3 regions of the Nocardiopsis sp. NPDC055824 genome follow, and region 3 is predicted to be linked to each of the others. Evidence: predicted binding sites of a transcription regulator. Region 3 holds the regulator's gene; each other region holds the start of a gene.

Region 1 (4,380 bases), on a different contig from region 3:
CCCGGTACCCCTCCCACCAGGCGCGGTCCACGGCGGGCAGGTTGTCCCCTCCGGCCGCCAGCCCGGCGGCGCCGTCGATGAGCTCCCGGAGGATGTCGGCGTGCCCCGCGTGCCGGTCGGTCTCCGCGATCAGGTGGACCAGGACCAGCCGCACCGTCACCTCGGCCCGGTCCTGCGGCCACCAGGGGACGCGGCCGACCGCGTCCGCCCCCAGCTCGGCGACCGTGGCGTCCCCATGGGCCCACACCCGCCTGTACAGGCCCACGATGTACTCGCGCGACTCGTCGGGGGTGGCCCACATGTCCGTGTTGGGCTCCGCGCCGGGGTCGGCCCAGGGCACCGGCTCCCCGAAGGGGCGGCCGAACACCGTCCCCAGGTAGTCCGACTCGACGGCGACCAGGTGCTTGACCAGGCCCAACAGGTTGGTCCCGGTCGGTGTCACCGGTCGGCGGACGTCGTACTCCGAGAGCCCGTCCAGCTTCCACAGGACGGCTTCCCTGGCTCCCCGGAGGTAGCGCAGGAGCTCGGGGCAGGGGTCTGTCGCGGTCATTCGGCAACGCCTTTCATGAGGGGCGCCCCGCCCGGACGGGCGGGGCCGAGGACTGTTCTGCGCACCACCGGCCCGCGCGGGGGAGCCCGCACCCGGCGCGCGGGCGTGACCGGCACGGACCGGTCCCGGGTGCTCCTCGCGGGCGCGTATCGTGAGCGCACTCCGCACCGATGTCGAGGGGGAACAGCGGCATGTCCACCGTCCAGCAGCACCCGATCCTGCCGTCCGTGATCCTGGAGACCGAACGCCTGCGCCTGCGCGCGTTCGTCGAGGCCGACATCGACGACGTGCACACGAGCTGCACCGACCCCGAGCTCCAGCGGTGGATCCCGATCCCCGGCCCCGGGCGGCCCTACACCCGCGAGGACGCCGAGCAGTGGTGCCGCGAGGTCGCCCCGGGGATGCGCACCGGCGGCGAGGGCCAGCAGTGGGCCGTCGTGGAGAAGGGGACGGGCCGCCTGGTGGGCGCCATCGGCCTGGTCCGCACCCTGTGGCCCGCCATGAACACCGAGGTCGGATACTGGGTGTCCCCCTGGGGCCGCGGCCGGGGGTACGCGACCGAGGCGGCCGTGGCCGTCTCCCGCTGGGCGGTCGACCAGGGCTTCCTCCGCGTGGAGATCAAGGCGGGCACCGGGAACACCGGCTCCCGCCGGGTCGCGGAGCAGGCCGGATTCACCTTCGAGGGCGTCGAGCGGAGCGCGATGCCGCTGCACGAGGGCCGGACGGACCTGGCCGTGTACAGCCTCCTGCCCTCCGACCTGGTCCGCGCCGACGGCCTGTAGCCCCGGGCACGCGGGCGTCGGGCCGCCTCCCGCCGCGCGGACCGCGCCCGGGCGGACGCCCACGGGCCTGCCCGCACCGACCGCCCCCGGGCGGACGGCCGCGGGGCCGCCCGTCCGGTTCCGCGCGGGCGCCGGGCCGGCCGGGAGCGTCCGCGTGAGAGGCCCTAGCCCCACACGCGGGAGAGCAGCCAGGTCCCGCTGGCCGTGTCGTGGCGCAGTTCGTACACGCCCTGGGACCGGGACGTTCCCGCCTCCACCCTCCAGTGCCTGCGCTCGGGCACCTGGGACCCGCTCACCGGTGTCCAGTCCATACGCAGCGTGACCCAGTGGTCGAGGATCCTGCGCACGCCGTACACCCTGCCGTTCCACGTGAACCGGGCCGGGCGCCCGTCATCCTCGACGACGGTGACCTCCGCCCCGTAGTAGCGTCCCACGACACTTCCCCTCAGCATCATCCGCCTCCTGAGCCCCAACGCATGTCGCCGGGACACCCACCCGTGGGGAAGTCGCGGACGAGTGTCGAACATGTGTTCTAATCCTAGCGAAATCAGCGGCCCCGTGGAACTGTTTCGGGAAGTTCCGCATCCCCCCATGTGACGACCGGTCCGGCCCCGCGCGGAACCCCGGCGCGAGCACCGGGCCGTCGGCGCACTGTTCGAGGGCCGCCACCCGCACGGGACACACCCCGGTCGACCTCCGGCCCTCCCCACCACCGCGTTCGGCGTCCGGCCCCGCCCCGGAGCGGCCGAGCGCCGAACCAGTTCAGAACGCGTCGGCGTGTCGGCATCGGTACGCTGTCAGGCGCGCAACACACGAGCCACTACGAGGGACCCCCCACTGTGACGTCGAACGGACACGAGAGCGGCAAACCCCTGCGTGCGGGGGACCCGCGCGAACTGGACGGCCACCGCATCGTGAGCCGCCTGGGGCGCGGCGGCATGGGCACCGTGTACCTCGCCGAGGACCCCTCCGGCCGGTCCGTGGCCGTCAAGCTCATCCATCCCGACCTGGCCGACGACGAGTCCTTCCGCCTCCGCTTCGCACGCGAGGTCGAGTCCGCCCGCCGCGTCGCCCGCTTCTCCACCGCCGGGGTCCTCGGCGCCCGGCTGGAGGGCGAACCCCTCTACATCGTCACCGAGTACGTGCCGGGGCCGAACCTGGACGAGGCGATCCGCTCGGGCGGGCCCATGGGCGGCGGCACCCTCGAGGGGCTCGCCCTGGGCGTGGCCGCCGCCCTCACCGCCATCCACGGGTCGGGGGTGGTCCACCGCGACCTCAAACCCGCCAACGTCCTGCTCTCCCCCGTGGGCCCCAAGGTCATCGACTTCGGCATCGCCCGCGCCCTGGACGAGGCGGGCGGCGGGGTCACCCGCTCCAGCCAGCTCATGGGCACCCCGTCCTACACGGCCCCCGAACTCCTCCTGGGGGAGCAGGCCACCGCGGCCGCCGACATCTTCGCCTGGGGCTGCCTCGTCGCCTTCTCCGGCACGGGCAGGGCCCCCTTCGACGCGGCCACCGTGCCCGCCGTCCTCCACAACATCTCCTCCGCGCCGCCCCGCCTCGACGGCCTCGACCCGGCCCTGCTGGACCTGGTCCGGGCGACCCTGGACAAGAACCCCGCCAACCGGCCGTCCTCCCAGCAGATCCTGGCGCGCCTGACCGGTCAGGCGGAACCGGAGGAGGCGGAGGTCCGCCGCACCATCACGGACTCCTGGGCCCCGCCCAGCGGTGTGCCCGTGGTCGGAGCGCCGCCGCAGGAGACCGGCGCCGGGCTCGCGCACAACGGACCGGCCGGAGGCGGGGCCGCCCCCCGGGGCCCCGCCACACCCCCCGGCGGACAGCCCTCCGAGGCCGGGGATCCCCTGCGGCCGGGGACCGCCGGCGCCCACCCCTTCCAGGACCCCCGCGCGCAGCAGCCGCCGGTTCGACCGGTGCCGCCCACCCAGCAGGTCCCCCCGGACCGGACCCCGCCGACCCGGCAGATGCCCGACGGGCGCGGGCACCCGCCGTCCGGCCCCCAGCCGGCCCAGGGACACCGGGCCGTGTACCCGAACCAGCCCCCGGGCCGGGGGCAGAACCTCCCCGGCCGCTACCCGCCGCCGGGCCAGGGAGGCCCTTCCCTCCCTCCGCACGACCGGCGCCCCGGCACGCAGCAGGCGAACTTCAGCGGCCCCGGCGGCCCGGGAGGCCCCGTGGGCCCGGTGGCGGCCGGCGCACGCCCGAACCCGGGCAGGCGCCGCAGGACGGTCGCGATCGGCGCCGCCGCGGCCGCGGTCGTCCTCGTCGCCGCCGTCGGCGGGGCCGTCCTGCTGAACGGCTCCGAGGAGGTGCCGCCCACCGTCTCCCTCTACGAGATCGACTTCACCACCGACCCGGACTGGGGCTCGGTCTACGACCCCGGCACGGAGGACGGCTACTGGCAGGAGGAGCGCGGCTACCTCCTCCAGCACGACCCCGGGACCAGCACCTACGTCAGCCGCGGCACGAAAGCGGCGATCACCACCGAGAGCGTGCTCCCCGACAGGGTCGTGGTCAGCTCCACCGCCTACGTCGTCGAGGGCCCCGAGCAGGCCGTGTTCGGGGTGCGGTGCTGGGACAACGACGGCGAGGAGTACCGCACCCACTACGAGGCCCTGCTCCGCTACGACGGCAGGCGCGCGGAGATCCGCCGGATGAACGAGGAGGACGGCGACCGCACCCTCGCCGAGACCACCGAGGTCTCCGGGTTCGAGCCCTACCCCCTCTTCGACGAGGAGGTGCGGGACGGTGACTACGACCCGGACCGCCCCTACGTCTTCGAGGCCGACACGGTGCCGACCAACACGGTGACGCTCTCCTGCCAGTACTACGGCGAGGACGCGGAGGACGGGGAGGGGGAGCGCATGGAGCTGTCGATGTGGGTCAACGACGAACACGTGCTGACCACCGTCGACGACACCCCGCTGCCCGACGACGGGGAGGAGGCGGGGGACCGCCGCCAGGTCGGCGTCGTCACCCGCCCCGGGCCCGGCAACGAGCCCCTCGGCGTGCTCTTCACCGACTTCTACC
Region 2 (7,379 bases), on a different contig from region 3:
AGGGTCTCCCGGTTGTACCGGGCGCCGTGGCAGACCTCGCAGGGCACGTAGACGTCGGGCAGGAACTGCATCTCGATCTTGAGCGTGCCGTCGCCGGCGCAGGCCTCGCAGCGGCCGCCCTTGACGTTGAAGGAGAACCGGCCGGGCTGGTAGCCGCGCGTCTTGGCGTCGGTGGTCTGCGCGAACAGTTTGCGGATGTGGTCGAAGACCCCGGAGTACGTGGCCGGGTTGGAGCGCGGGGTGCGCCCGATCGGGCTCTGGTCGACGTGCACGACCTTGTCGACCTTGTTCATGCCGTTGACCCGCACGTGCCGGCCGGGCACGTCGCGCGCCCCGTTGAGCTCCTTGGCCAGCGCCTTGTACAGGATCTCGTTGACCAGGGTGGACTTGCCCGAACCGGACACGCCCGTGACGGCCGTGAACACGCCCAGCGGGAACGCGACGTCGATCCCGTGGAGGTTGTTCTCCCGGGCGCCCTTCACCACCAGCTCGTGCCCCTTCGTGAGGGGTCGCCTCCCCTCGGGGAGCGCGATGACGCGCCGGCCGGACAGGTACTCGCCGGTCAGCGACGTCTCTGAGGTGAGGAGTTCGTCCACGATGCCGGACACCACGACGTGTCCGCCGTGCTCGCCCGCGCCGGGGCCGATGTCCACCACCCAGTCGGCGGCGCGGATGGTGTCCTCGTCGTGCTCGACCACGATCAGCGTGTTGCCGATGTCGCGCAGCCGCTGGAGGGTCTCCAGGAGGCGGGCGTTGTCGCGCTGGTGCAGGCCGATGGACGGCTCGTCGAGCACGTACAGCACTCCCACCAGACCGGAGCCGATCTGCGTGGCGAGCCTGATCCGCTGGGCCTCGCCGCCGGAGAGCGACCCGGAGGAGCGGGCCAGGCTCAGGTAGTCGAGGCCGACGTCGAGCAGGAAGCCGAGGCGGGCGTTGATCTCCTTGAGGACCTGGGCCGCGATGACCGCGTCGCGGTCGGAGAGCGTGAGCCCGGCGAGGAAGGCGGCGCTGTCGGTGAGCGACATCTGCGCGACCTCGGCGATGGACCGTCCGCCCACCGTCACGGCCAGCACGACCGGCTTGAGGCGGGTCCCCTCGCAGGTGGGGCAGGGCACGGTGCGCATGTACCCCTCCAGCCGCTCGCGACCGTAGTCGCTCTCGGTCTCGGAGTGGCGGCGCTTCACCCAGGGGATGACGCCCTCGAACTCGGTGTAGTAGGAGCGGTTGCGCCCGTACCTGTTGCGGTAGGTGACGTGGACCTGGGTGTCGTGCCCCTCCATGAGCGCCTTGCGCGCGCGGCGCGGCAGCCTCTCCCACGGGGTGTCCAGGTCGAACCCGACGGCCTCGCCGACCGCGGTCAGGATGCGCTCCCAGTAGCCGCTGTTGGGCCCGCCCGACCAGGGGCCGATGGCGCCCTCGGCCAGCGTCTTCTCCGGGTCCGGGACCAGCAGCTCGGCGTCGACCTCCATGCGGGTGCCCAGGCCCGAGCAGTCGGGGCAGGCGCCGTAGGGGGCGTTGAAGGAGAAGGAGCGGGGTTCGAGCTGCTCGAAGGAGAGGTCGTCGTAGGGGCAGTAGAGGTGCTCGGAGAACACCTTCTCCCGCTCGGCGTCGTCGGCGTCCAGGTCCACGAAGTCCAGGACGATGGTGCCGCCGGCGAGCTTGAGCGCGGTCTCGACGGAGTCGTTGAGCCGACCCCGGGCGCCCTCCTTGACGGAGAGCCGGTCCACGACCACGGCGATGTCGTGCTTGTCGTAGCGGCCCAGCTTGGGCGCCTCGTCCAGGCGCACCGCCTCGCCGTCCACGACCGCCCGGGTGTAGCCCTTGGACTGCAGGTCCTTGAAGAGCTCGGTGTACTCGCCCTTGCGTCCGCGCACGACCGGGGCCAGCACCTGGAAGCGGGTGCCCTCGGTCATCTCCAGGACACGGTCCACGATCTGCTGCGGCGTCTGCCGCGCGATCTCCCGACGGCACTCCGGACAGTGCGGCACGCCGATGCGGGCCCACAGCAGGCGCAGGTAGTCGTACACCTCGGTGATGGTGCCGACGGTGGAGCGCGGGTTGCGGCTGGTGGACTTCTGGTCGATGGACACCGCCGGGGACAGTCCCTCGATGAAGTCCACGTCCGGCTTGTCCATCTGGCCGAGGAACTGGCGCGCGTAGGCCGAGAGGGACTCGACGTAGCGGCGCTGCCCCTCGGCGAAGATCGTGTCGAAGGCCAGCGACGACTTCCCCGACCCCGACAGGCCGGTGAACACGATCATGGAGTCACGCGGAAGGTCCAGCGAGACGTCCTTGAGGTTGTGCTCTCGGGCTCCCCGGACTACCAGTTGTTCGACCATCGAGTGAGACATCCTTCGGCATAGGCACACCGGGGCGCGGACCGCGTCCGATGACGGCGGGCGACCCGTGTGTGGCTTCGCGGCGTGGCGGGCGAACGGCCTCAGGCGACCGCCTCGGCCTCGGAATCGGGCCGGTGAGGGGATACGGGGAGGCCTCCGGCCTTCCCCGTCCGTCAAGACTAACGATCGCCGACGTCGGTTTCTTCCACTACGGAGAAGTGGTGGTGCCCCGGCGCTCGCGCGCCAGGACACCACCACTATAGACGAACAGCTGTTCGAAAAAGGCCGTTCCGCAGGATGTCCGCGGGCCGCCCGGAGGCCGCCCGCCCGAGATCAGGACCTGTCGACCGGAACGTCCTTCTCCTCCTCGACGGCGGGCTTGTTGCGCTCGTCGATCCTGGACTTGACGAGGCTTCCGACGATGGTGATCGTCATGATGCCGAGGATCACGGTCAGCGAGGTGCCGATGCCGATGTCGACGATGTGGATGCCGTTCTCGTGCAGCGCGTGGAAGATCATCTTCACGCCGATGAAGACCATGATCGCCGACAGGCCCCAGCTGATGTAGGCCAGGCGGTCCATCAGGCCGGCCAGCAGGAAGTACAGCTGGCGCAGGCCCAGCAGGGCGAAGGCGTTGGCGGTGAAGACGATGTAGGTGTCCTGGGTCAGGCCGAAGATCGCCGGGATGGAGTCGACCGCGAAGACCAGGTCGATGACGCCGATCGCGAGGATGACCAGGAGCATCGGGGTGACGTGGCGCTTGCCGTCGAGCTTCACGGTCAGCTTGGCGCCGTGGTAGTCGCTGCTGACCGGCCAGAAGCGCTTGACCAGGCGGACCACGGGGGTCTGCGTGAAGTCCTTCTCCTCCTCGTCGCCCTTCATGTGGTCACGGACGATCTTGTAACCGGTGTAGATCAGGAAGGCGCCGAAGAGGTAGAACACCTCGCTCCAGGCGTTGATCACCTGGGCGCCGAGGGCGATGAAGATGCCGCGCATGACGATCGCGATGACGATGCCGACGAGCAGGACCTCGTGCTGGTACTTCCTGGGCACCGCGAAGGAGCTCAGGATGAGGTAGAACACGAAGAGGTTGTCGATGCTCAGGCTCTTCTCGGTGACGAAGCCCGCGAAGTACTCCGCGCCGGCCGAACCGCCGCCGAAGTACCAGACCCCGAGACCGAAGAGGATGGCGATGCCGATGTAGAAGACCGCCCACCAGGCGGCCTGCTTGATCCCGAACTCCTGGGGACCCTTGTTCTTGCTCCAGGGGTGGTCGACGATGGCCAGGTCGATCACCAGGATGGCGATCATTCCACCGATCGTCGCAGCCCACACCCACATGGGAACGTCCACGGACGGATTCTCCTCCGGTTGGTGCGCGCGAGCAGTGTGCACGCACGTCGAACTACCGGAGGTCTCTCCCGCTCACGTCCTGAGGACGTGAACCGACGGCACCGGGAGAACGACTCTGTACTCCGTGATGACGACACCGCCGCGACAGGGATACTCCCCTCACGTGAAACCAAGGGTACCGGTCGTGCGCACTCCGTGACACACCTTCGGACCCACGGAACAGGATGGCATCTCCGGCCCCTCCCGGGAAGAGGCGGCGGCGGTGGTATTCATCGCTCCTCCGGGACACATGGGTCAGGCCCCCGGGTAGGGGTCCCCGTCCCCCGGCCCGGGGGATCCTGCCGCGCCCCGCCCCGCCCCCGGCGCCCCGCGGATCAGCGGCGGAGCACCGACTTGTAGACGGCGGCGGCGGCCTCCACCGCGTCCTCCTCGCTCGGCAGCGTCCGCGCGGTCTCCCGTGCACGGGTCCGCAGGTCCGCGGCCAGCACGGGGTCGTCCAGGACCCGCCCCACCGCTGCCGCGAACGCCTCCGTGTCCCCCGGCGGCACCATCAGCACCGTCCCCGCGTACAGGTCGGGGATCCCCCCGACCCGGGTGGAGACCACGGGGAGCCCCGCCCGCAGCGCCTCCATGATCACCAGCGACGGCCCCTCCCACCGGCTGGTGAGACAGAACACGTCCGCGGCGGCGAGGAGGTCGGCCACGTCCGAGCGGTGGCCGAGCATGCGCACGTCGGCGTCCATCTCGGCCGCCGTGTCGTGCAGGCGGCCCCAGAGGGGGCCGTCCCCGGCGATCGCGATCACCGGCTCCGGGCTGCGGTCGGCGATGGAGGGCGCCGCGTCCAGGAGCATGTGCAGCCCCTTCTGTTCCGCGAGCCGGCCGATGGTCAGCAGCAGGGGGCGCTCGGGAAGGACCGCCAGGTCGGCGCGCGTGGCCTCGCGCCCGTTCAGCGGCGTCCCCGTCTCCGGCGCGGCCACCACGGCGAGGCGGGCCTCCCGCGCCCCGAGCGCGCGCATCCGCCGCACCAGGTCGCCGGACACCCCCAGCACCGCGTCCGCGCGGTGGGCCACGATCCGTTCCAGAAGGGGGTAGGCCAGGGCCAGGAGGCCCCCGACCGGCGGCGGCGCGTTGTGCGCCGTCACCACCAGCGGCCGGGCGCCCGCCAGCGCGCAGAGGGCCCCGGCGCGCATCCCGTGCGCGTGGACCACGTCCGCGCCGCGCGTCAGCGAGCGCAGGAGCAGCACCGCGCCGGGGTCCCCCGCCGAGGGCGCGGGGCCGATGGGCACAGGGGAGAAGCGCAGGCCCTCCGAGGTGAACCCGAACTCCTGCTCGGCCTCGGCCGGGCCGAGCACCGCCACCCGGTACCCGCGGGCGCGCAGTCCCGCGCCCAGTGAGCGGACGTGGCGGCCGACGCCTCCTGTGCTGGTACCGACGACCAGCGCGATCCTGCCGTTCACCGCTTCCCCCTCCTGCGTTCGAGTACGGTCCTGGCCCGGTCGGCGACGGCCCGCACGGCGGCACGGTCCGCCAGGGCCGCGACCGCCGCGTAGACCACCAGCCCCGCGGCGCCCGCCGAGGCGGCCGCCCCCGCCGACTGCCACACCCCGTCGGCGGGCAGGAGCCCGGCGACCGCACGGCCCGCCACCCATCCGGCGCCGCCGCCGAGGGCGGCGGCCAGCACCGAGCGCGCCACACCCGCCAGGGCGCCGCGGCCGTGCGCGCGCGCCACGCCCGCGCAGAGCAGTACGGCGGCCAGGGTCAGGCCGACCGTGCTGGCCGCGCCCAGTCCGGCGATCGACCATCCCGAGGGGAGCAGCCACACCAGAACCGCGGCGCACACCGTCACCACGAGCCATCCCACCACCTGGGCCGCGGCGGCGGAACGTCCGTGGTGGGACGCGTACAGGGCCCGGCTGAGCAGGGCGACCAGGCCGAAGCCCACCACACCCGGAGCGTAGGCCAGCAGGGCGCGCTCGAGGGTCTGCGGATCCTGCTGGGCGAAGACCCCGGCCACCGGGGCGGCGGCGGCCGCCAGCGCGGTGCCCACCCCGGCTGTGGCCACCACACAGGCGCGGGCGCCTCCGGCGGCGAGCGCGGCGAACCCCTCCCGGTCGTGTTCGGCGTGGGCCACGGCGAGGGCGGTGAAGGCGCTCGTCGCGATGGGGACCGCGATCACCCCGTACGGGAGGGTGAACAGGGCCCACGCGTAGGTGTAGAGCACGGCCGCCCCCGCGCCCCCACCCCAGTTGGCCAGCGCCACCGACAGCAGGAGGCACACCTGCATGGCCACCAGCGGCAGCAGTGACGCCGCCGCCAGGGAGCGCACCCGCTCCCCCACCCCGGCGGGGAACGTCAGGCGCGGCCGGGATCCCGTCCTCAGCCGCGCGGCGGGGCCGAGCACCGTCAGGAACAGGGCCGCCGCCCCCGCTGTGGTGCCGAGCGACAGGGTGAGCTCCGCCGCGGCAGGCAGGCCCGCGACGTCCTGGCGGTGGCCGCCGCCCAGCGGCACGAAGGCCAGGCAGGCGGCGATCACCACGAGGCTGGACAGCAGCGGCGCCAGTGCGGGCGCCAGGAACCTGCGGTGCGCCTGGAGGACGCCGTACAGGACCGAGGCCAGCCCGTAGAAGACGATCTGGGGTGCGAAGACCACGAGCATGCGGGAGGACAGGGCGAGCAGTGCCTCCCCGTCGCAGCCGGCTCCGGCTCCGAGCATCAGCGCCATCACCGGGGGCGCCGCGAGGGCGAGCAGGACGGACAGCGGGACGGACAGGAGCAGCACCCAGGTGATGAGCGCGGACGCGGTGCGGCGCACCTGGTCGTGGTCGCCGCGGGCGGCGGCCGAGGCCATGACGGGGACGACCACGGCCGTGAGCGCCCCACCGATGACGATCTCGAACAGGACGGCGGGGATCTGGTTCGCGGTGACGTACGCGGTGCCCAGGCAGGTGTCGCCGACGGTCTGCGAGAAGACCACCGTGCGGCCGAACCCCGCCAGGCGCGCCCCCACGGTGGCCACCGCGATGAGCGCCGCCGCCGCGCCGACACCGCTCGTCACGCCGTGGACGGCGCGGGACACCGCGGACACCTCACGCGCACCTCCCCACCGGGCGCCCTTCGCCCGGAGCACCGGCACGCCCGTCGTCCTCCGCCCCTCCGGCGGCCGTCCTGCGGACGGGGCTCCTGCCCCACTGGTCGAGGCGGCGCAGGGCCGGGACGCGGTCGATGACACGGGAGAAACTGGTCACCTCGCTGGCCAGGGTCAGTGCGGCCACCGCGCCGAACAGCGCCAGGCGCACCGGGCGCGGCGCCTGCGCGACGGCGGCGGCCCCGAGGGCCGCGCCCAGGGCGTTGGCCCCCGCGTCGCCAAGCATGGAGCGTTCGGCCAGCTCGTCGGGGAGCAGCGCGGAACAGGCGCCCACCACCGGGCCGAGCAGGGGCGCCGCGGGCGAGGCCAGGGCCGGCGCCGCGGCGAGGAGGGCGAACTTGGCGGCGCGGCCGGGGCGCAGGTCGAACAGGTTGACCAGGTTGGCGCCGGCCGCGATGAGCGCGCCGTCCACCAGGGTGTCCACCGGCCCGCGGCGCAGCAGGGAGGCGGCGGCGACCCCGGTGGCGCCGATGCCGACCATCTTGACCAGGCCGGTGGTGACCTCTCCGCGCGCGAGCGCGGCCAGGTGTCCGCGCAGGCCG
Region 3 (6,861 bases):
TCGTCAGTCATGCCCGCCGGGTCGAACCGCATGTTGGTGAACTTGTCCACGTAGGTCTCCAGCGGCACCCCGTACTGGAGGGCGATGGAGATCGCGATGGAGAACGCGTCCATGACCCCGGCCAGGGTCGAACCCTGCTTGCCGAGCTTCATGAAGACCTCGCCCAGGCCGTCGTCCGGGTAGGAGCCCGCCGTGATGTACCCCTCGGCGCCGCCCACGGAGAACGAGGTGGTCTCGCTCGGACGCTTCTTGGGCAGGCGGCGGCGGACCGGGCGGGCCACCTCGACGGTCCGCACCTCGGGCTCCGCCTCCTCCTTCTCCGACGCGCCCGTCGACAGCGGCTGGCCGACCTTGCAGTTGTCGCGGTAGACGGCGAGCGCCTTCAGGCCCAGCTTCCAGCCCTGGAAGTAGATGTGCTCGAAGTCCTCGACCGTGGCGTCCTCCGGCACGTTCACCGTCTTGGAGATCGCGCCGGACAGGAACGGCTGCACGGCGGCCATCATCCGCACGTGGCCCATGGGCTTGATGTAGCGGCGGCCCATCGCGCAGTCGAACACCTCGTAGTGCTCGGGACGCAGGGAGGGGGCGTCCACGACGTGGCCGTTCCCGGCGACGTACTCGACGATCGCCTCGGCCTGCTCGTCCTGGTAGCCCAGGTTCGCGAGCGCGCGCGGGATGGCCTGGTTGACGATCTGCATCGAACCGCCGCCGACCAGCTTCTTGAACTTGACCAGCGAGAAGTCGGGCTCGATGCCGGTGGTGTCGCAGTCCATCATGAAGCCGATGGTGCCGGTGGGCGCGAGCAGGCTCGCCTGGGCGTTGCGCCAGCCGTTGCGCTCCCCGACCCTGAGGCACTCGGCCCACTCGCGGGTGGCCGCGGCGTGGACGGGCTCCTCCAGGGAGGTCACCGTGCGCAGGTCGTCGTTGGCGGCGGCGTGCTTGCGCATGACGCGCTTGTGGGCCTGCTCGTTGCGCTTGTAGCCGTCGTAGGGGCCGACCACCCCGGCCAGCTCCGCGCTGCGGCGGTAGGCGGTGCCGGTCATCAGCGAGGTGACGGCGGCGGCGACGGCGCGGCCGCCGTCGGAGTCGTAGGCGTGGCCGGTGGCCATGAGGAGGGCGCCCAGGTTGGCGTAGCCGATGCCGAGCTGGCGGTAGGAGCGGGTCGTCTCACCGATCTTCTCGGTCGGGAAGTCGGCGAAGGTGATGGAGATGTCCATCGCCGTGATGACCAGCTCGGTGAGCCTGGTGAAGCCCTCGACGTCGAAGGTGTCGTCCTCGCGCAGGAACTTCAGCAGGTTGATCGAGGCCAGGTTGCAGGACGAGTCGTCCAGGGACAGGTACTCGCTGCACGGGTTGCTGGCGCTGATCCGCCCGGTCTCGGGGTTGGTGTGCCAGTCCTGGATGGTGCCGTCGTACTGGATGCCGGGGTCGGCGCACTCCCAGGCGGCCCTGGCCATCCGGGTGAAGAGGTCCTTGGCGTCCACGGTGGCGACGACCTCGCCGGTGGTGCGGGAGGTGAGGCCGAACTCGGAGCCGGTGTCGACGGCGCGCATGAACGCGTCGGAGACGCGGACGGAGTTGTTGGCGTTCTGGTACTGGACGCTGAACATGTCGGCGCCGCCCAGGTCCACGTCGAAGCCGGCGTCGCGCAGGGCGCGGATCTTGTGCTCCTCGCGGGCCTTGGTCTCGACGAACTCCTCGATGTCGGGGTGGTCGACGTCCAGGACGACCATCTTGGCGGCCCGGCGGGTGGCTCCGCCGGACTTGATGGTCCCGGCCGAGGCGTCGGCTCCGCGCATGAAGGACACGGGTCCGGAGGCCGTGCCGCCCGAGGACAGCAGCTCCTTGCTGGAGCGGATGCGGGAGAGGTTCACACCCGCGCCGGACCCGCCCTTGAAGATGATCCCCTCTTCCTTGTACCAGTCGAGGATCGACTCCATGGTGTCGTCGACGGAGAGGATGAAGCACGCGCTGACCTGCTGCGCCGAGGCCGTCCCGACGTTGAACCACACCGGCGAGTTGAAGCTGAACAGCTGGTTGGCGAGGGCGTGCTTGAGCTCGTGGTCGAAGATCTCCGCGTCCTCGTCGCCGGCGAAGTAGCCGTGCTCGACGCCGGTCGCGGTGTAGACGCCGACGACGCGGTCGATGAGCTGCTTGAGGCTCCACTCGCGCTCGGGGGTGCCGACGGCTCCGCGGAAGTACTTGCTCGCCACGATCTGGGTGGCGTTCATGGACCAGGAGGCGGGGAACTCCACGCCGCGCTGCTCGAAGTTGACCGTGCCGTCACGCCAGTTGGTCATGACGACGTCGCGGCGCTCCCACTCCAGGGAGTCGTACGGGTGCGTCCCGGGGGTCGTGAAGACCCGCTTGATCTTCAGGCCCTTGCGGCTCCCCTTGCCCTTGCGCCCCGTCGAACCGCTGGCGGTTTCCGTCATCGTGGATTCTCCCCCTACCTCGTGGGCACGGCCTGCCCAACCGTGCACGGCGTCCTTGGAATACGGGACGGCCGGTCACGGGAGGACGTGTCCCGCGATGTCCGGCCGGCCCCTGCGGTGCCCCGCCCGCGGCCCTCTCCCGGCCGCGGGGGCGCTACCCGGTGGTGGTGCTGCTCTCGGGGAGGGGGCCGGCCGCGCCGCCGTCGCCGTCCTCCCGGTCCTGCCGCAGGCTGGCGATCTCGGCCTCGAAGTCGGCGAGGCTCTCGAAACCGCGGTAGACGCTGGCGAAGTGCAGGTAGGCCACCTCGTCCAGGTCACGCATCGGGCCGAGGATGGCCAGGCCGATCTCGTGGGCCGGCACCTCGGCGACGCCGCGTCCGCGGATCTCCTCCTCGACCTGCTGGCCGAGCTTGGCGAGCGCGTCCTCGGAGACGGGGCGGCCCTGGCAGGCCCGGCGCACCCCGGCGATGATCTTGGTACGGCTGAAGGGCTCGGTGACCCCGGAGCGCTTGGCGACCATCAGCAGGACGGTCTCCTGCGTGGTGAACCTGCGCTCGCACACCGGGCAGGACCGGCGGCGCCTGATGGCCGCGCCGTCGTCGGTGGACCTGCTGTCGATCACCCTGGTGTCCGGATGGCGGCAGAACGGACAGTGCATCCTGGTTCACCTGCTTCCCTCACCGAATCGACACCCTGTATCTCTACTAAACCACAACTCCTGGGCAATCCATCCCGCGAGAGCACCAGATGTTGTGGTCGAACTTAGGCGCAGCAAGGGGTGGCCCGCAACTCCGCGGCCCGCGTGTCCCGCACGCGGACACGCGACGGGACCCGCGGCGGAGGCAGGGGGCGGACATGGGGGCGCGGGGGCGCCGGGCCGCCCCGGGGGCGTCCGGCTCCGTCGACAAGAATAGCGGCGGAGGCCCCCGGCGCCCGCTGCGACCGGCGGCCCGCCGCGCCCGGAAGCACGTTCCACGAGGGGGTTCCGGCATCGCCCCCGGGATCCGGGAGACCAGTCCCACATCCCCCGGAACCGCCCTCGGGGAGACGTGTTCGCGCATTCCGGGGACAACACCACGTGAACACGTGTACACACGTCGGTAGAGGCCGGAAATTGACCGCGAAAACACGCGGGACAATGGACCGAGCCATCGAACGCTTGTTTGATATCACCGTGCGCAACGTCTAATGTTGACTGTGATTTCACGCTGGTTTCGCCATCACGCGGACCCCAGGTCGGCGCGGTTGCGGACCGGTGGTGGCCAGTCACGCAATCAGGCCCTGACCGAACCGAATGCCGAGGAGGCCCGGCCGTGCCGGAGGAGAATCCCGGAACCGCAGATTCCACCGCCGTTCTCACCGCAGTGGGGAACACGGGGGGATCCACGCCCGAAGCCCCCAAACTCACCGCCCGACAGCAGAGCGTCCTGAACTGCATCCAGCGGTATGTGCGCGAGCGGGGCTTCCCCCCGTCGATAAGGGAAATCGGGGAAGCGGTCGGCCTCTCCAGCCCTTCCAGCGTGGCGCACCAGCTCAAGGTCCTCCAGCGCAAGGGCTACCTGCACCGGGACCAGAACAGGCCCCGGGCGGTGGAGCTGCGCTCGCCCGGCCGCTCCTCCGGCCGGACCGTGACCCCCGAGGACATCGACCCCTCGCGCGCCGCGGCCGTGCCCCTGGTCGGCCGCATCGCCGCCGGCGGGCCCATCCTGGCCGAGGAGTCGGTGGAGGACGTGCTCGCGCTGCCCCGCCAGCTGGTCGGGGAGGGCCGCCTGTTCATGCTCACCGTGGTCGGCGACTCGATGATCGACGCCGCCATCACCGACGGCGACCTGGTCGTGGTCCGCCAGCAGCAGGACGCCAACAACGGTGACATCGTGGCGGCCCTGCTGGACGACGAGGCGACCGTCAAGGTCCTGCGCCGCGAGGAGGACGGCCACGTCTGGCTGATGCCGCGCAACAAGGCCTACGAGCCGATCAACGGGGACGCCGCCACCGTCCTGGGCAAGGTCGTCGCGGTCATGCGACGCGTCTGACCCCGGTCCGGCCCCACTGCCCCGCGCCCCCGGCGCCGTCCTGCGACGGCCCGGGGGCGCCGTGCCGTGCGCGCGGGCGCCCGGCGGCCGGGGCCGCTCGGCACGCGCGCGGTCGCGGGAACCTCGGCGCATCCCCGGCCTCCCGGGCATGGGCCGCCCGGCAGGCGCACGGTCGCGGGAGGGCCTGTGGACGACGGGGGCCCGCCGGGCGGGGCCGCTAGGCTGGAACCGTGTCCACACCACTCTCCTCCCCCTCCGCCCGACCGCGCGCCGCACTGGTCGGCGGTGCCCTCGCGGTCCTGCTCTCCGCCGCCTGCGCCCCGGCCGACACAGGCGGCGCCGAGCCCCCCGGTGCCGGCGGGGTCGAGCGCGAACTCGCCTTCGAGGGCGGCGGGCACGAGGTCTCCGCGAGCTTCCGCACACCGCACGACGCGTCCGGGAGGGTCCCCGGCGCACTCATCATCTCCGGCAGCGGTCCCACCGACCGCGACAGCAACGCGCCCGTGCGGCCCGACGCCGACACCAACCGCAACCTCTCCCGCGTACTCGCCGAAGCCGGTGTGGCCTCGCTGCGCTACGACAAGTTCGGCAGCGGCCCGGACCCGCAGACCGGGGAGGAGACCGGCCCCGGGGGCGTCCGGACGATCGCCCCTGTGGACCCCGGGGTCTTCGACCGGCAGGTCGTGGCGGCGTACGAGGAGCTCGTCGCGCAGCCCGAGGTGGACCCGGGGCGCGTGGTCGTCGTCGGCCACAGCGAGGGCGCCCTCTACGCCCTGCGCGCCCACGAGCTCATCGGCTCCGGGCACCCCTCGCCCGCGCTGGTGCTGGCCGCCCCTCCGGGCACGCGCTACCTGGACCTCCTCGACCGCCAGGTCACCGAGCAGGTCCGCATGGCGGAGGGGGCGGGCCAGATCGAGGAGGCGGAGGCGGTGCAGCTCCTCTCGGACATGCGCGCCGGGCGGGCCGCGGTCAGGGGAGGACGCGACCTCACGTCGCAGGAGAGCGACCGGTTCGGCGTCTACACACCGTGGAACGCCGACTTCCTCGCGTTCATGGACGGCCTCGACCCCGTCGAACTCGGTCGCGACCTGCCCGAGGGCACACCGGTCCTGGTCCTGTGGGGGGAGGACGACGCCCAGGTCTCTCGGGAGGACGTGGACCGGCTCATGACGGGTCTGGACGGCGCCGAACGCGTGGACCTGCCCGGTACCGACCACATCCTCCGAGCCTTCGAGGACGAGCCCGGAGCGGCGGTCCTGGACTCGGACAGACCCTTCGCCGAGGGGGTCGCCCCGGCGCTGGAGGAGTTCCTCGACACCGCCTGGTAGGGCTCCCGGCCGTCGGGGACGCCCGGGGGGGCGCCGGCCCGTCACTCGGGGATCGACTCCGGGAGGGCCCCGACCACCGCCAGGGCGAGCTCCTCCGCGTCGGCGACGATACGCTCCTCGTCGGCCGGCTCGGTCGCGTCGTAGCGGGACGCCACGCTGTAGCAGGACTCCAGGTACAGGTTGGAGACCCGCGTCCCCACGCAGCCGACCGTGAACGGCGCCCCGCGGGTCCAGCGCACCGCCTCCTCGCCGACACCGTCCAGCCCGGTGGTGTCGTGCTGTTCCGTGGTCGCGCGCAGGTTGTCGGCGGCGGTCGTCACCCCGCCCGGGTTGGGAGCGGCCACCATCACCAGCGTCGCCGTGGCCGGAACCGCCTCTCCCGGGCCCTCCGGGGTGGCCCAGCGGCACTGCCACCCGGACCCGGCCGGGTCCTCCGGACCGCCGACCGGCTCCTCCAGCTCCAGTTCGTGCCCCGGCACCAGCGCGTCCAGCGTCTCCGTCGCGACGGCGGCGCACTCGGGGGCCGACTCGTACTCGCCCGTCTCCGGGGAGTCCCGCGTGACGACGTACCAGATCGCGCCGGCCGCGAGCAGGAGCAGGGCCAGGCCGGCGGCGACCACTCCCGCCGTCGCGCAGCCCCTGCTCTGCGGCTGCGCCGACGGCACCACCTCGGGAGGAGGGCCGTACGGGGGCTGGGCGGGGTACTGCGGGCTCACAGGGACTCCCCGATCCGTCCGGCGAACTCGGCGGCCAGGTCGGCCGCGTCCTCGGGGTCGACCGGTTCCTGCCCGGCCAGGCCCGCGTAGGACACGCGCACGAACAGGTTGTCGCTGTGGAAGGCGAGTTCGGCGGTGCCGGGCACCTGCCCGTGCCACACCGCGCCCTCGCCCGCCGGCAGGTCCACCTCCTCGGCGCGCACGGGCAGGAGTGCCGTGTACGCCTCCGCGGCGCGGTCGGCCCCGGTCACCGGTTCCTCCCCCGTGGCGTCGGTGAAGAGCGCCGACACGTCGACGCGCAGTGCTCCCCCGTCGCCGCCGGGGGCCCCGGGCGAGGACCACGCGCACA

Evidence for each region. Region 3 encodes LexA, which represses DNA repair genes until DNA is damaged. Its sites were predicted from a motif close to TCGAACANNTGTTCGA; they were not measured.
Region 1: a site for LexA is predicted at 1,852-1,867, ahead of ACWGL3_RS31070 (DUF6504 family protein). Genes of this name have one in related genera too.
Region 2: a site for LexA is predicted at 2,603-2,618, ahead of uvrA (excinuclease ABC subunit UvrA). Genes of this name have one in related genera too.

Annotation. Positions count from the first base shown of each region.
Region 1 covers NZ_JBSHDN010000321.1:43-4,422, reverse strand. Annotated here, with positions in the region: gene ACWGL3_RS31080 (DinB family protein) at 1-550, opposite strand, end outside; gene ACWGL3_RS31075 (GNAT family N-acetyltransferase) at 742-1,332, shown strand; gene ACWGL3_RS31070 (DUF6504 family protein) at 1,497-1,787, opposite strand; gene ACWGL3_RS31065 (serine/threonine-protein kinase) at 2,172-4,380, shown strand, end outside.
Region 2 covers NZ_JBSHDN010000023.1:17,535-24,913, reverse strand. Annotated here, with positions in the region: gene uvrA (excinuclease ABC subunit UvrA) at 1-2,339, opposite strand, end outside; gene ACWGL3_RS08100 (TerC family protein) at 2,673-3,692, opposite strand; gene ACWGL3_RS08095 (glycosyltransferase family 4 protein) at 4,067-5,149, opposite strand; gene murJ (murein biosynthesis integral membrane protein MurJ) at 5,146-6,768, opposite strand; gene ACWGL3_RS08085 (hypothetical protein) at 6,779-7,379, opposite strand, start outside.
Region 3 covers NZ_JBSHDN010000262.1:313-7,173, reverse strand. Annotated here, with positions in the region: gene ACWGL3_RS29540 (vitamin B12-dependent ribonucleotide reductase) at 1-2,435, opposite strand, end outside; gene nrdR (transcriptional regulator NrdR) at 2,590-3,093, opposite strand; gene lexA (transcriptional repressor LexA) at 3,749-4,468, shown strand; gene ACWGL3_RS29525 (alpha/beta hydrolase family protein) at 4,699-5,796, shown strand; gene ACWGL3_RS29520 (hypothetical protein) at 5,838-6,464, opposite strand; partial or broken gene ACWGL3_RS29515 (hypothetical protein) at 6,509-6,861, opposite strand, start outside.